Regions from separate parts of the Streptomyces sp. NPDC088707 genome, predicted to be linked through region 1. Evidence: riboswitches for the same ligand, from Rfam matches in the RefSeq annotation. Region 1 holds a riboswitch; the other holds the start of a gene.
The links. A riboswitch is a leader RNA that binds a small molecule or an ion and turns the genes downstream of it on or off. The one in region 1 is predicted to bind glycine.
Positions count from the first base shown of each region.

Region 2: another riboswitch for glycine. It lies ahead of gcvT (glycine cleavage system aminomethyltransferase GcvT); the one in region 1 lies ahead of gcvP (aminomethyl-transferring glycine dehydrogenase).

Region 1 is NZ_JBIVLV010000002.1:9,574-17,915, reverse strand. Features, by position in the region: gene ACIP84_RS07470 (glutamate--cysteine ligase) at 1-1,252, opposite strand, end outside; gene ACIP84_RS07465 (hypothetical protein) at 1,733-2,323, shown strand; gene ACIP84_RS07460 (DUF5999 family protein) at 2,654-2,860, shown strand; gene gcvP (aminomethyl-transferring glycine dehydrogenase) at 2,953-5,838, opposite strand; glycine riboswitch at 6,016-6,115, opposite strand; gene ACIP84_RS07450 (PRC-barrel domain-containing protein) at 6,229-6,594, shown strand; gene ACIP84_RS07445 (DNA polymerase IV) at 7,023-8,342, opposite strand, start outside.
Region 2 is NZ_JBIVLV010000008.1:64,477-72,818, forward strand. Features, by position in the region: gene ACIP84_RS23900 (ABC transporter permease) at 1-864, opposite strand, end outside; gene ACIP84_RS23905 (enhanced serine sensitivity protein SseB C-terminal domain-containing protein) at 1,226-2,017, opposite strand; gene ACIP84_RS23910 (enhanced serine sensitivity protein SseB) at 2,130-2,870, opposite strand; gene ACIP84_RS23915 (AAA family ATPase) at 3,108-3,770, opposite strand; glycine riboswitch at 3,922-4,020, shown strand; gene gcvT (glycine cleavage system aminomethyltransferase GcvT) at 4,207-5,331, shown strand; gene gcvH (glycine cleavage system protein GcvH) at 5,409-5,786, shown strand; gene glyA (serine hydroxymethyltransferase) at 5,811-7,079, shown strand; gene ACIP84_RS23935 (L-serine ammonia-lyase) at 7,246-8,342, shown strand, end outside.

The DNA of each region.
Region 1 (8,342 bases):
GCAGTTCGTCCAGGACGAGCCGTACCGCGGGGACGGTCGCGATGCCGCCGGCCCGGCCGGAACGCGGCCAGCGGAGCTCCGCATCGATGCCGTGCCGGCAGGCCGTGTCGAAATTGGCCTCCGCGTCCTCGAACGCCATCCGCCTCCAGACGGGCCGGGGGTCGTCGGCGAGGGAACGGACGAGCCCGTAGTAGAAGGCCGCGTTGGCGATGACGTCGGTGACGGTCGGCCCGGCCGGCAGGACCCGGTTCTCGACGCGCAGATGCGGGACGCCGTCGACCCAGCCGTACACCGGCCGGTTCCAGCGGTAGACCGTGCCGTTGTGCAGGACGAGTTCCTGGAGGCGCGGCACCCCGCCCTGGTCGAGGACGAGCAGCGGGTCCTCCTCGTCGCAGATCGGCAGCAGCGCGGGGAAGTAGCGCAGGTTCTCCTCGAAGAGGTCGTAGACCGAGTCCACCCACCGCTCCCCGAACCAGGTGCGCGGCCGGACGCCCTGGGCCTGGAGTTCGGGCGGCCGGGTGTCGGTGGCCTGGGTGAAGAGCGGGGGCCGGGACTCGCGCCACAGTTCGCGGCCGAAGACGAAGGGGGCGTTGGCGCCGAGCGCGATCTGGACGCCCGACACCGCCTGCGCCGCGTTCCACACGGCGGCGAAGCGGGCCGGCGTGACCTGGAGGTGGAGCTGCACCGAGGTGCAGGCCGCCTCCGGAACGATCGACTCCGAGGTGCAGAGGAGCCTCTCCACCCCGTGGATGTCGAGCATGAAGTCCTCGCCCCTGGCGGCGAGGATCTGGTCGTTGAGGAGCGTGTAGCGGTCCGCGGAGGAGAGGTTCTCGGGAACCAGGTCGTCCTGGGTGAGAGTCGGCAGTATGCCGATCATGACGACGCCCGCGTCGAGTTCCGCGGCCTTGCGGTCGGCGTATCCGATTCCGGTGCCGATCTCCTCCGCGAGCCGGTCGAATACGCGCCCGTCGAGCTGGTGGGGCGCGATGTTCACTTCCAGGTTGAACATTCCGAGTTCCGTCTGGAAATCGGAGCTGGCGATCTTTTCGAGAACCGGCCCGTTCAGCATGCGGGGCAGTCCGTCGGCACCGGCCAGATTGAGTTCGATCTCCACGCCCATGAGATTTCGGGGACGGTCGAACCTCTTCTCCGCCAGAAGCCTCGCGAGCCCCGCGAGGCACTGCTGGAGCTTTCTCCGGTACTGCTGCCGGTCGGACGGGCCGAACCCGTCGGCCACGACCTTCTCCCCCATCGAAGCGTCCCTCCGCGAGTGGGCGGCCGCCAGGACGGCCGCGCGTCACGGACGATGATGCCCACCCCGCTGATCCACAACGCCTGCGGAGGAGGGCCGTCGGAGGATAGGCTTGATGCTGTGCCCCACGGTCACATCCCGACGGCATGGAACATTCGACATATACCAATGTCCTATTGTCCCGTAACCGGGGGAATGAATTCAGCCGTCCGGCGCCGCGAGGAATACGCAGGTGGGAGCGCCACCACCCTCGGATTCCGCTTCCGCGACCCCCGATTTACGGCCTGATGACGCCTTGCCAGGAATATCGGCGGCGTCTAGCGGAAACACTCCGTGAACACGTGTCGTATAAACTCCGCGGACGAGGCAGAGTGTTGGCGCCCGGTCATGGCCTCATGGCCCTCCTCTGGCCCCGCCGCCGACAGCGCCGTCGTACCTGCCCACGCATCACCGTGTCTCCTGAGTGAGAGGCGACCCACCATGCTCCGACCCTCCCCGGCCCCTGCGCCGGCCCTCCGCAGTGTCCTCGCGGCCCTCGGCTCACCGACCGCCGTCCGCGAGGCGCGAACTCCCGCCCTGCGGGCCGCGCAGGGACCACTGAGCCCCGAACTCCCCCTGCCCGTCCACGTCCTCGGCGTGGCCCGGACACCCGGGCAGGCCCCCCGCACCCGCCTCGCCGGCTGGCGCTTCCTGATCAGGAACGGGGGCCGGGCCATCGCCGCGGCGGACACCATGCTGACCCCCGACGGCTGGTCCTTCTCGCACTTCTTCGAAGGGCCGTACGTCACCGCCACGGAGCGGGCGCTGCTCCAGGCCGAGGCGCTGCCCGGCCCGTACCAGCCGCGACTGCTCTCCGTACCGGAGCTGTACATGCTGACCCTCTGGCTGCACGCCGAGCCGGAGGCGGACGGTGCCACCACCACCCCGGCCGCGGCGGATCTGCTGGTGCCGCTGGCGCCCGCCCCGCCGGGGATCGCGGCCCACCGCCCGTACCAGGTCGCCGACCTCCTGCCCGTGCTGAGTACGCGTCTCGCGCCGCCGCCCCTCCTGGGCTCGGCGGCGCCCGCCTGATCCACCGCACGAGCGTCCGCCCCGTGACCCGCCGGAGTCACGGGGCGCACTGCTGTCCGACGACCCGGCCCGAACGCGTCGTCCGAACACCCCTCCCGGACGGACTAGCCCACTGGGACCACTCCGAACCACCCAAAGAGACGGTGCAGTTGACCTGAACCGCCCCTGCGGGTGATGCGTCTTCCCAGGAAAGGACGAGCTGCCGCGAAATCCCTGCGGAAGACCGTCCATGGGGCAAGACTGGGACCGGAACCGAACCGACCGACGGGGGCGGCGATGAGCGCGAAGAGCCGCAGGACATCCACTACGACGCAGCGAAAGAACCCACCCATGTGCCAGCACCAGCCTGCCTGTCCCACCGCCGACTCCGCCGACCGTGAGGCGGCCCGACTGATGGCACACCACCCGGAGCAGGGCTGGAGCCTGCTGTGCAACGGTGTCCTGCTCTTCGAGGACACCGGCGAACTGCTGCCGGACGGGCAGATCATCGCCCCGCACCGGCCGTGGTCGGCGGGCCAGGTGACGACCGCCGCCTGACGGCACGCGCAACGCCGAGGGCCGGCCCGGAGACGTTCTCCGAACCGGCCCTCGTATGCACGCTCGGCCGTCGTGCGCGGCCGACGTCATGCTCAGTTGTCGTACTCGTCCAGCGGCGGGCAGGAGCAGACCAGGTTCCGGTCGCCGAAGGCACCGTCGATGCGGCGCACCGGCGGCCAGTACTTGTCGGCGGCCGAGACACCGGCCGGGAAGACGGCCTCGTCCCGCGTGTACGCGTGGTTCCACTCGCCGCCCAGCGCGGCCGCGGTGTGCGGGGCGTTGCGCAGCGGGTTGTCGTCGGCGGGCCACTGGCCCGAGGAGACCTTCTCGATCTCGGCGCGGATCGCGATCATGGTGTCGCAGAAGCGGTCGAGCTCGGTCAGGTCCTCGGACTCGGTCGGCTCGATCATCAGCGTGCCGGCCACCGGGAACGACATCGTCGGCGCGTGGAAGCCGTAGTCGATCAGGCGCTTGGCGATGTCGTCGACCGTGACGCCCGTCGCCTTGGACAGCGGGCGGAGGTCCACGATGCACTCGTGGGCGACCAGACCGGCCGGGCCGGTGTAGAGCACCGGGAAGTGCGGCTCGAGGCGCTTGGCGATGTAGTTCGCCGCGAGGACGGCGACCTGCGTGGCGCGCTTGAGGCCCTCGCCGCCCATGAGGCGCACGTACGACCACGAGATCGGCAGGATGCCCGCAGAGCCCCACGGGGCGGCCGAGATCGGGCCGACGCCGGTCTCCGGGCCCGCGGCGGGCTGGAGCGGGTGGTTCGGCAGGTACGGGGCGAGGTGCGCGCGCACACCGACCGGGCCGACACCCGGGCCGCCGCCGCCGTGCGGGATGCAGAAGGTCTTGTGCAGGTTCAGGTGCGAGACGTCGCCACCGAAGTGCCCCGGCTTGGCGAGACCGACGAGCGCGTTCAGGTTGGCGCCGTCGACGTACACCTGGCCGCCGGCCTCGTGGACCTCGGCGCAGATGTCGGCGACGTGCTCCTCGAAGACGCCGTGCGTCGACGGGTAGGTGATCATCAGCACGGACAGCTCGTCGCGGTACTGCTCGATCTTGGCGCGCAGGTCCGCGACGTCGACCTCGCCGTCGTCGGCGGTCTTGACGACGACGACCTTCATGCCGGCCATCACCGCGGAGGCGGCGTTGGTGCCGTGCGCGGAGGACGGGATGAGGCAGACGGTGCGCTGCTCGTCACCGTTGGCGCGGTGGTAGGCGCGGACGGCGAGAAGGCCGGCCAGCTCGCCCTGAGAACCGGCGTTCGGCTGGATCGACACCTTGTCGTAGCCGGTGACCTCGGCGAGACGCTCCTCGAGCTCGGTGATGAGCGTGAGGTAGCCCTGCGCCTGCTCGACCGGGGCGAAGGGGTGCATCTGACCGAACTCGGGCCAGGTCACCGACTCCATCTCGGTCGTCGCGTTCAGCTTCATCGTGCAGGAGCCGAGCGGGATCATGCCGCGGTCGAGCGCGTAGTCGCGGTCGGCGAGCTTGCGCAGGTAGCGCAGCATCGAGGTCTCGGAGCGGTGCGCGTGGAAGACCGGGTGGGTCATGTACGCGTCGGAGCGCAGCAGCCCGGCGGGCAGCGTGTCCTCGGTGGTGGCGTCCAGGGCCTCGACGTCGGCGGTCACGCCGAAGGCACCCCACACGGCGGCCAGCTGGGCGCGCCCGGTGGTCTCGTCGCACGACATGGACACGTGGTCCGCGTCGAGGCGGTAGAGGTTCACACCGGCCTCACGGGCGGCGGCGACGACCTCGTCGGCCTTGCCGGGAACCCGGGCGGTGAGGGTGTCGAAGAAGGCGCCCTGGGTGAGTTCCACGCCCCCGGCGGTGAGGCCGGCGGCCAGGATCGCGGCGTACCGGTGGGTGCGGCGCGCGATGCCCTGGAGGCCCTCGGGACCGTGGTAGACGGCGTACATGCCGGCCATGACGGCGAGCAGCACCTGAGCGGTACAGATGTTGCTGGTGGCCTTCTCGCGGCGGATGTGCTGCTCGCGGGTCTGCAGGGCCAGGCGGTACGCGCGGTTCCCGTCGGCGTCGACGGAGACACCCACGAGACGGCCGGGCAGCGAACGGGCGTGCTTGTCCTGGACGGCCATGTAACCGGCGTGGGGACCGCCGAAGCCCATCGGGACGCCGAAGCGCTGCGTCGTGCCGACGGCGATGTCGGCCCCGAGCTCACCGGGCGAGGTGAGCAGGGTGAGCGCGAGCAGGTCGGCGGCGACGGTGACGATCGCACCGAGCTCGTGCGCGGCGTCGATCAGCGGCTTGATGTCCCGCACGGCACCGGAGGCGCCGGGGTACTGGATGAGCACACCGAAGACACCGCGCTCGGCGACCTCGGCGGGGATCCCCGCGCTCAGGTCGGCGACGACGACCTCGACGCCGGTGGGCTCGGCGCGGGTCTCGATGACGGCGATCGTCTGCGGCAGGGCGTCGGCGTCGATGAGGAAGACACCGTTCTTGACCTTGCCGACGCGCCGGGAGAGCGCCATGGCCTCGGCGGCGGCGGTGCCCTCGTCGAGCAGCGAGGCACCGGAGGTGGGCAGCCCGGTCAGGTCGGCGACGACGGTCTGGAAGTTCAGCAGGGCCTCGAGGCGCCCCTGAGAGATCTCCGGCTGGTACGGGGTGTACGCCGTGTACCAGGCGGGGTTCTCCATCACGTTCCGGAGGATCACCGGCGGCGTGAAGGTCCCGTAGTAGCCGAGACCGATCATGGGCGCGAGGACCTGGTTGCGGTCGGCGAGCGTGCGCAGCTCGGCGAGCACCTCGGCCTCCGTGCGCGCGGCCGGCAGGCCCAGCGCCTCGGTGTTCTTGATGACGTCCGGCACCGCGGCGGCCGTGAGCTCGTCGAGGGAGCCGTAACCGACCTGGGCGAGCATCTTGGCGCGCGCCTCGGCGTCGGGCCCGATGTGCCGCTGCTCGAACGGGATGCCCTGTTCGAGTTCGGAGAGCGGAATGCGGTTGGCGGTCATGTACGGAGGCCTCCTGGTCGTCACGACCTGCGAGGGGCACCACGGCGCGGGTACCCGGACGGCCTCCCCCTCTGTCATCTCAACCTGAGAGTTTCACCGGCACGCCTCAGGGCACGCCGGCTTTCACCGTCGGTGAGAGCGCATGCCGTCGGACACCGCTCTGCTTTCCAGAGTGACCTCGTCCGCGCGGTACAGGGGCCTGAGAGATTCCGGGGAGGATTTGCTCCTTCGGCGCCCACCGGAAGGTTTCTCCGGGGGACTCTCCCGCACGGGGTCGACAGCCACAGCCAGCCTACCAGCGCGGTTGCGGCTTCCATCGCTCAAGTGGCCGACATCCCAGTTGTGCACTTTCGTAGGGGTGTAGAGCAGTTGCGACCAGTTGGAGGGACCGTGCAGACCGATATCGATCCGCGCAGCCTGATCGGCCGCAAGGCGTACGACCGGAACGGACACAAGATCGGAACCGTGGACGAGGTGTACCTGGACGACGCGACCGGCATCCCGGAGTGGGCAGCGGTCCGCACGGGTCTGTTCAGCCGGGACGCCTTCGTCCCCCTGGAGCCGAGCGAACTCATCGACAACGGACTCCACATCCCGTACGAGCGCGCCCTGATCAAGGACGCCCCCGACTTCGGCGTGGGCCGCCACCTCTCCCCGGAACAGGAGCTCCAGCTCTACCGCCACTACAGCCTGGCGCTCCCTCCGCCCCCCACGGACACCCCGGACACAGACTTCGGCCACCTGGCAGGCCAGTAGCCCACCGGGCAGGGGGCCGCCGGCCGCGGCGTGTCAGGAGGGCGGCCCGCCGAGGCGAGAGCCCTTCGGCCGACCCGACGGGTCCACCACCGGACAGGGGTCGGGGAAGTCCATCGGTCCGGCCGCAGGCGGGCGGCCCCGGCCGCCCGCCTGCGGCCGGCCGGGGCCGCCCGTCGCATCGTGGCCGCCCTCGACTCAGCCGCAGCCGACGACGGCGCTCCCACCCCACGGGAAACCGGCACCTCCGCCCGCCCAGCAGCACGCGCGGTCGGTGGGAGCACCCGCACCTCCGCCACCGCTCGCACGGGTGGTACGGGCGGGAACCCACGCCCGGCCGCAGGCCGCACACGCCCCAAGCCCGCCCCCAAGCCCGCCCCAGCCCACCCGCGGTCACCGCCACCGGCCACCGGCACCACGGGACCCGCCCCTCACCCCCGCCCCACCAGCGGCAACGCCTCCCCCGGCTCCAGCTCCGGGTCGTCCACCGCAAAGGTCCGCACCCGCCCCGGCTCCGACCCCGGCTCCTCGAACCGCACCGTCACGCGCCCGACCCCACTCCCCTGCACCCACCCCGCGCCGTACACGGCATGCCGCACGTCATGCCCGGGCGCCCAGCGCCGCTCCACGGGCTCAGCCTCAGGCTCAACAGGGGCCACAGCCGACACAGCCGACACTCCGGTCACGGCCGCAGCCACATCACCCCCCGCCCCGTCGACCGAAGGGGAACCCGAAGCCGAAGCCGACGCGGCAACCGACGCCGCAGCCCCCTCCGCCGCCGCCTCCGCCGCCTCCGCCGCCTCCGCCTGAGCGAACAGATCCTCCTGCGTATAGTCCGCGAGCCCGCTCACGCCGACCCCCAGCAACCGCACGCCCCCGGTCGTGTCCACCGCCTCGAGCAGCCGCCCCGCCGCCTCCCGTACCACCCCGGGATCGTCCGTCGGTCCCCGGAGCGTCTCGGAGCGCGTGAGCGTCGAGAAGTCGAAGCGCCGCACCTTCAGGACGATCGTCCGCCCGGAGTGCCCGGAGGCCCGCAGCCTCGCCACACACCGCTCCGCGAGTCGCTCGACCTCGGACCTGATCCGGACCCGGTCGTGCAGGTCGACGTCGAACGTGTCCTCGACCGAGACCGATTTGGCGTCCCGCTCGGCCACCACGGGCCGATCGTCGTACCCCTGGGCCATCAGGTACAGCGAGGCCCCGTGCGCCCGTCCCAGGAGCCGTACGAGCTCGTCCTCGCCCGCTTCCGCGAGGTCGGACACGGTGGTCATCCCGGCCCGCCGGAGGTGCTCCCCGGTCGCCGGCCCGACGCCGGGCAGGATCCGGACCGAACGCGGCGCGAGAAGCTCCCGCTCCGTCCCCGGTTCGATCAGCACGAGGCCGTCGGGCTTCGCCTCCTCGGAGGCGATCTTCGCGATCATCTTGGATCCGGCGAGCCCCACGGACCCCGTGAGCCCCGTCGTCGCCAGGATGTCGACCCGCAGCCGCTCACCGGCCGCACGCGCGCTCGCGCTGTCGTCGGCCACGCCCCCCGCCTCGAGATCCACGAAGGCCTCGTCGAGGCTGAGCGGCTCCACGAGCGGGGAGAGCCGTCCGAGCAGCTCCATGACCTGCTCGCTGATCGAGCGGTAGAACGAGAAGCGGGGCACGAGATAGGCCGCGTTCGGCGCGAGCCGCCGCGCCTGGCCCATGGGCATGGCCGAGTGGACTCCGAAGCGGCGCGCCTCGTACGAGGCGGTGGCGACCACACC
Region 2 (8,342 bases), on a different contig from region 1:
CGTGGGCGGCTTCACACCGGCACCGAGGAAGCTGAGCGCCGCTTCGGTGAGGATGTTGGTGGGGATCATGAGGGTCGCGTAGACCGTGATCGGGGCGATCAGGTTCGGCAGCAGCTCGCGGCGCAGGATGTAGAGGCGGCCGGCTCCGAGGCTCTGGGCGGCCTCGACGTACTCGCGGTTGCGCAGCGAGAGGGTCTGGCCGCGGACGATGCGGCCCACGTACGGCCAGCCGAAGAAGCCGATGACGAGCACCAGGGCGGCGATGCGGACGCCTGAGCCGTCGAGGCCGAGGAGCTGGTTCGGCAGGACGGAGACCAGGGCGATCGTGAAGAGCAGCTGCGGGAAGGCGAGCATCACGTCCATGACGCGGCTGAGGGCCGCGTCGATCCAGCCGCCGAAGTAGCCGGCGATGATGCCGAGGATCGTGCCGAGGACGACGGCGAAGACCGCCGCGAGGAAGGCGACGAGCAGGGAGATCCGGGCACCGTAGACGATGCGGCTGAAGACGTCGCGGCCGTTGACGGGCTCGACTCCGAAGAGGAAGTCGGAGCTGACGCCGCCCCAGGAACCGATCGGGGTGCCGAACAGCGGGTCGATCTGGTCCTCGTGGAACTCGTCCGGCGGGTGGCCGAGGAGGCCCACGATGACCGGCGCGAAGATCGCGACGAGGACGAGGAAGACGACGATGAAGGCGCCCGCGAGGGCCAGTTTGTCGCGCTTGAGGCGGGTCCAGGCGATCTGCCAGGGCGAGCGGCCCTCGATCGCCTTGGCGGGGGCGCCGTCGGGAGTGCCGGGGGCGTCGGGCGCGCCATCGACGGTGGCGGTCGCCTCGCCCGCACTCTTCTCGTGCAGTGGTGCCGTCATCGTGGTGAGGACCCCTCTCGGCCGCCGGTAGCCGGCCCTTGCCCGCCGCGGGTAGCGGCTCGGTGGAACAACCTGCTGGGCACCTGCTCGAAAGGAGCCGACGCCCGGTGTTCCGGGGAGTCTTCAATGCGCTTGTGATCACCCGCCAGCCCTGACGAGGAATGTTTGCTCAAACGTGATGCGGTGCTGCGACTTCCGTTATCCGGACGTCGCGATCACGTGAGCGGACCATCTCGGGTCCTCTTCCCCCCAATCGGACATGTCCCCTCAACTAGGCGTTCGGGCTCCTCAATTGGGGCGAACGAAAGCCTCCGGAGCGAGCTCCGGAGGCTGGTGGGGCGAGGGCGATCAGGGGTACGTCTCAGTATCCGGACGGCGCCGGGGGCGGGTATCCGTACCCCGGAACGGGCGCCGATCCGCGTCCGGCGTGCGCCTCGCGGTCGTAGAACGGGCGGCCGTTCGCCCGCAGCCAGAGCGCCACCGGGTCGTACGCGTCGGAGAGGGCGACCGTCGAGACGGGCAGCCCCTCGGGTACGGATCCGATGGACTGGCGCATCATCGCGCGGACCGTGTCGACGGCCGCCTGCGAGGTGTCGTACAGGTCGAGACCGATGACGAGGTACGGGGAGCCGAGGGCGGGCTGCACCCAGCCGCGGCGCAGTGCCCGGACGGCCGGGGTGCGGTGCGCGTTCTGCGTGAGCAGGGCGTAGAACTGCGGGATCTCCAGGGTGGGCTCGGTGACCCGGAGCGGCCCGGCGGGCATCCGGTCGAGGCCGGTGGCGATCCGGCGCAGGTCGGCCCAGGGGATGCCGACGCCACCGCCGGGGGCGTGCGGATTCAGCCAGACGCCCCAGCGGTCGGGGTAGAGGGCGCGGGCGATCTCCCGGCCGGTGACGAGCTCGTGGGCGCGGTGCCAGCCCGAGGCGGCGAGTTCCTGGGCGGAGGTGACGCAGGGCGCGTAGCCGAAGCCGTCGACCTCCATGTTCCCGTACTGGGCGTCGGACGAGCCGGGCGAGCCGTGCCAGAGCAGCATCCAGAGCTCGCCGTCGGCGAGGGCGTGCAGCAACTGCTCGTACGCGTCGTAGCGTCCGGGTGCCACCTGGCGCAGCATGTGCTCGACCTGTCCGGTCGCCGCGGTGCCTGACGCGCTCACCCTGGGTCCCGCCCCTCTTCCGTCACCACGTCTGTTCCGACGTCCGTCCCTGGCGTCCGTCCTGACGACGTCCGTCCTGCTGTCGAGAAGTTCAGCTTAAACAGGCCGTCCGTCACACGGCGGCGCGCTGGTAGAAGGGGCGCACCCGCTCCAGCATCCAGTCGCCGACCGGGTCCTGTGCCATGTCGAGCAGGATGAGGTTGACCGGCCAGGCGCATTCGACGCGGCCGAGGGCGCGGCCGAGGGCGTCCAGCGGCGCGTTGCGGTCGACGCCGTCCCAGGCGGCGAGCTGCACGCCGACGAAGAGGGCGGGTTCGGTGCCCTCGACGCTGGCGAGCGCCCGGCGGGCGGTGGTGACGACGCCGGTGGCCTCGAACTCGGCGGACGCGGCGGCGAGGAAGTCGACCGGGTCGTCCTGCCAGTCGGGCTCGAAGAGCCGGACGCGGCCGCCGGTGGCGGGCCCGTCCAGCGGGGTGCGGCCGACGCGGCAGAGCTCGGCGACGGCCGGCGGGGGCAGCGGGACGCCGACGACGCCGCCGGGGTTCACGGCGATGCCGAGCTGCGGGGGCAGACCGCGGGCGAAGTCACGGGCCGGGGCGACGGTGAACGACATGTGGCTGCCGACGCAGGCGAGGAACTGCTCCTCGGAGCTGAAGACGGGGACGTACGCCGCGCCGTCGATCTCCATGGTGGCGAGGTCCAGGTTCGGGCTGTCGGGTCCGCCGCCGTTGGGCAGGGGCACCCAGACCGGGCTGCGGCCGAGGACCTCGACCAGGCGGGCGCCCGCCGCGGGGTTGCCGAGGGAGGCGGCAAGGACCTCTTCGAGCTCGTTGCCCGGCCACGTCACGTCCACGGTCCCGTTTCCCCTTCTCGCACGGCCTGCCGTACCGGCCGCCCCGGCAGCACCCTAACGCCGCCCCGGCGCCGCCGTGGCCAAAAGGAGGGGTACGGGCACACCTGGACAGCGGCGTACGTCACAGCGGCCGGCGCCGGGCCCCCCGGCGGGGGACGCGGCCGCGTGTCGGGCGCCCCGGCGCACATCGCGGCGCCCCACCTCGTCCCCTACCTGCGGACGGGGCGGGAGCCCGTCTCAGGCCGCCCCGCGGAAGCCGATCTTCCGCAGGGTGTCCGCCGCGTCCCGGTCGAGCAGGGTGGCGGAGGCGCAGCCGTGCGGCAGCCGGCCGGACTCCGCCGCCGCGACGAGCCGGCCGACGGCCCGCCGGTGCCGGGCGAAGGCGTACGACGAGACGCCCCGGCCGCGGGCCTGCTGGCCCGCACGGGCGGTGTCCGGGTCGACGTCGAGCAGGACCAGATGGAGGGAGCGACCGCGGCGGCGGGCCTCCCGGGCGAGCCAGCCCCGCACCCAGGACTGGGTGCCGCAGTCGTGGACGATCACTCCGGCGCCGGACCGCAGGGCGCGGCGCAGCCCCGCGTAGTGCGCGATCCGGACCAGCGGGCGGTAGACGGCGTACGGCAGCAGGCGGGGCATCCGGGCCTCCCAGCGCTCCCGGGTGTCCTGGGAGTCGATGCCGGCGCCCTCGGCGGCGCGCCGCATGAGGGTGGACTTGCCGCTGCCGGGCAGCCCGGAGACCACCACCAGGTCGCCGGCGGCGAAGGTGAGGGCGCGGGGGCCTCGGCCGCCGCGCTCGCGCAGGTCGCGCAGGAGCCGCCCGCGGCCGCGGGTCCTGGCACGGGCTCGCTGGGACGGTATGCCGGTACTCGGCGCGTACGCGCCGGTGTGCTGGAACCTCATCGCTTCTCCCCCTGCCGGGCCTGGGAAGACCCTTGCCCACAAAGTGTAAAGAAGCGGTAATGGGACACAAGCGATGTGCCGCGCCGACCTCGCGTGCAATGATGTGCGCGCCAGGCGCGCACAGTCGCCACACAATCGCATACCGGCCGCTCGAATCCGCGCGGGAGAGTTCCGGACGCCGTACGTGTCCGGACGCCGAAGGAGCAAGACCCTCCCTTGAATCTCTCAGGCCCCGTACCGCGTGGATGAGGCAGATCTGAAAAGCGGGACACCCTGCCGTGTCCCCACCCAAGGTGCAAGCCGAACTCTCGGTGCCGGTCTCCCGGCGACGAGATGCTCTCGGTGAACCTCTCAGGTTCCATGACAGATGGGGAGGACGTCCTCGCCCGTCATGTGTTTCGTCACCGAACCGCCCTTGGGACCCGGGAGCCACCCCATGAGCACTGCCCCCCGTCTGACCGCCCTCGATGCGCTGCATCGTTCGCTGGGCGCGACCATGACCGACTTCGCGGGCTGGGACATGCCGCTCCGCTACGCCAGCGAGCGGGACGAGCACCTCGCCGTCCGCACCAAGGCGGGTCTCTTCGACCTCTCCCACATGGGGGAGATCACCGTCACGGGGCCGCAGGCCGTGGAGCTCCTCGACCACGCCCTGGTCGGCAACATCTCCACGGTGGGCGTCGGCCGCGCCCGCTACACGATGATCTGCCAGGAGGACGGCGGCATCCTCGACGACCTGATCGTCTACCGCCTCGGCGAGACGGAGTACATGGTCGTCGCCAACGCCTCGAACGCGCAGACCGTCCTGGACGCGCTGACCGAGCGAGCGGCGGGCTTCGACGCCGAGGTGCGGGACGACCGCGACGCGTACGCCCTGATCGCGGTCCAGGGCCCGGAGTCCCCCGGCATCCTGAAGTCGCTCACCGACGCCGACCTGGACGGTCTGAAGTACTACGCCGGCCTGCCCGGCACGGTCGCCGGTGTGCCCGCGCTGATCGCCCGTACCGGCTACACCGGCGAGGACGGCTTCGAGCTGTTCCTGAAGCCCGAGCACGCCGAGGGCGTCTGGAAGGCGCTGACCGAGGCCGGCGCGCCGGTCGGTCTGATCCCCTGCGGCCTGTCCTGCCGGGACACGCTCCGCCTGGAGGCGGGCATGCCGCTGTACGGCCACGAGCTGACCACCGCGCTGACCCCCTTCGACGCGGGCCTCGGCCGGGTCGTGAAGTTCGAGAAGACGACCAACGACGGCCGTTTCGTCGGCCGTGAGGCCCTGGAGAAGGCCGCCGAGCGCGCCGAGTCCGCCCCGCCGCGCAAGCTCGTCGGTCTGGTCGCCGAGGGCCGCCGGGTCCCGCGCGCCGGCTTCTCCGTCGTCAAGGACGGCGTGGTGATCGGCGAGGTCACCTCCGGAGCCCCGTCGCCGACCCTCGGAAAGCCGATCGCGATGGCGTACGTGGACGCGGCGCACGCCGAGCCCGGCACCCAGGGTGTAGGTGTGGACATCCGCGGTACCCACGAGCCCTACGAGGTCGTCGCGCTGCCGTTCTACAAGCGCCAGAAGTGACGTATCCGTCTCACTTCGCGTCTCACCCCGCAAGACCCACGTTCATCAGCACTCCCTCGATCCAGGAGAATCAGGTCATGAGCAACCCCCAGCAGCTGCGCTACACCAAGGAGCACGAGTGGCTGTCGGCCGTTGAGGACGGCGTCGCGACGGTCGGCATCACGGAGTTCGCGGCCAACGCGCTCGGTGACGTCGTCTACGCCCAGCTCCCGGCGGTCGGCGACACGGTGACCGCGGGCGAGTCCTGCGGCGAGCTGGAGTCCACCAAGTCGGTCAGCGACCTGTACGCCCCGGTGACGGGTGAGATCGTCGAGGCCAACCAGGACGTCGTGGACGACCCGTCCCTCGTGAACACCGCTCCGTTCGAGGGTGGCTGGCTGTTCAAGGTACGGCTCACGGGCGAGCCGGAGGACCTGCTCACCGCCGACGAGTACGCCGCCTTCACCGCCGGCTAAACCGAGACCCCTAGGGATCGATTCATGTCGCTTCTGAACACTCCCCTCCACGAGCTGGACCCGGACGTCGCCGCCGCCGTCGACGCCGAGCTCCGCCGTCAGCAGTCCACGCTCGAGATGATCGCCTCGGAGAACTTCGCTCCGGTCGCCGTCATGGAGGCGCAGGGCTCCGTCCTCACCAACAAGTACGCCGAGGGCTACCCGGGCCGCCGCTACTACGGTGGCTGCGAGCACGTCGACGTCGCCGAGCAGATCGCGATCGACCGGATCAAGGACCTGTTCGGCGCCGAGTACGCCAACGTCCAGCCGCACTCCGGTGCCTCCGCGAACCAGGCCGCCCTCTTCGCGATCGCCCAGCCCGGCGACACGATCCTGGGTCTGGACCTGGCGCACGGCGGTCACCTGACCCACGGCATGCGCCTGAACTTCTCGGGCAAGCAGTTCAACGTGGTCGCGTACCACGTGGACGAGGCCGGTCTGGTCGACATGGCCGAGGTCGAGCGCCTCGCCAAGGAGCACCGCCCCAAGGTGATCATCGCGGGCTGGTCCGCCTACCCGCGCCAGCTGGACTTCGCCGAGTTCCGCCGGATCGCGGACGAGGTCGAGGCCTACCTGTGGGTCGACATGGCCCACTTCGCGGGTCTGGTCGCGGCCGGTCTGCACCCGAACCCGGTCGAGTACGCGGACGTGGTGACCTCCACCACGCACAAGACGCTCGGCGGCCCCCGCGGCGGCATCATCCTGGCGAAGAAGGAGTTCGCGAAGAAGCTGAACTCCTCGGTCTTCCCCGGCTTCCAGGGCGGCCCGCTGGAGCACGTGATCGCGGCCAAGGCCGTCTCCTTCAAGGTCGCGGCCTCGGAGGAGTTCAAGGAGCGCCAGCAGCGCACCCTGGACGGCGCCCGCGTCATCGCCGAGCGCCTGGTCCAGGACGACGTCACCGCCCACGGTGTCTCCGTCCTGTCCGGCGGTACGGACGTCCATCTGCTCCTCGTCGACCTGCGCGACAGCGAGCTGGACGGCCAGCAGGCCGAGGACCGTCTCCACGAGGTCGGCATCACGGTCAACCGGAACGCCGTTCCGAACGACCCCCGCCCGCCGATGGTCACCTCGGGTCTGCGCATCGGTACGCCGGCGCTCGCGACCCGCGGTTTCCAGGCCGAGGACTTCGCCGAGGTCGGCGACATCATCGCGGAGACCCTGAAGCCCGGCTTCGACGCCGACAAGGCCGCGTCGCTGAAGGCCCGGGTGACGGCGCTCGCCGACAAGCACCCGCTGTACCCCGGCCTGAAGTAATTTCGTACGCTTTTGTTCGTACGGACCTTCGGGGCACCGCGCACACTGGACGGTGAGCGCGGTGCCCCACCCCATGTCCTCGCGCCGTACCGCACGTCCTTCTTCTCCGCGCTTTTCTGCTCCACCCCGGCAGACAACGGCGTCTAGCCCCCACAAGGAGTCCTCCGTGGCCATCTCGGTCTTCGACCTGTTCTCGATCGGCATCGGCCCGTCGAGCTCCCACACGGTGGGACCGATGCGCGCGGCCCGGATGTTCGCCCGCCGCCTGAAGAACGAGGGCCTGCTCGCCCACACCGCGCGCGTCCGGGCGGAGCTGTACGGCTCGCTCGGCGCGACCGGCCACGGCCACGGCACCCCGAAGGCGGTCCTGCTGGGCCTGGAGGGCAGCTCGCCGCGCACGGTGAACGTCGAGACCGCGGACGCCGAGGTCGAGCGGATCAAGTCGAGCGGCCGGATCAACCTGCTCGGCGCGCACGAGATCCCCTTCGACTTCGACGCCGACCTGATCCTGCACCGGCGCAAGGCGCTGCCGTACCACGCCAACGGGATGACGATCTTCGCGTACGACGCGGAGGGCGGCCTGGTCCTGGAGAAGACGTACTACTCGGTCGGCGGCGGCTTCGTCGTCGACGAGACCGTCCTTTCTCAGGAGGGGGGCCAGGGCGAGAACCCGATCGTCCCCGACGACACCGTCCTGAAGTACCCCTTCCGCACCGGCGACGAGCTGCTCCGCCTCGCGAAGGAGACCGGCCTGTCGATCTCCGCGCTGATGCTGGAGAACGAGAAGGCCTGGCGCACCGAGGACGAGATCCGCGCCGGCCTCCTGGAGATCTGGCGGGTCATGCAGGCCTGCGTCTCGCGCGGCATGTCCCGCGAGGGCATCCTGCCCGGCGGCCTGAAGGTCCGCCGGCGGGCCGCGAACCTGGCCCGCAAGCTGCGCTCCGAGGGCGACCCGAAGATGCACGCCATGGAGTGGATCACCCTCTACGCGATGGCCGTGAACGAGGAGAACGCGGCGGGCGGCCGGGTGGTCACCGCCCCGACGAACGGCGCCGCGGGCATCATCCCCGCCGTCCTGCACTACTACACGAACTTCGTGCCCGGCGCCGACGACGACGGCATCGTCCGCTTCATGCTGGCGGCGGGCGCGGTCGGCATGCTCTTCAAGGAGAACGCCTCGATCTCCGGCGCCGAGGTCGGCTGCCAGGGCGAGGTCGGCTCGGCCTGCTCGATGGCGGCGGGCGCGCTCGCCGAGGTCCTCGG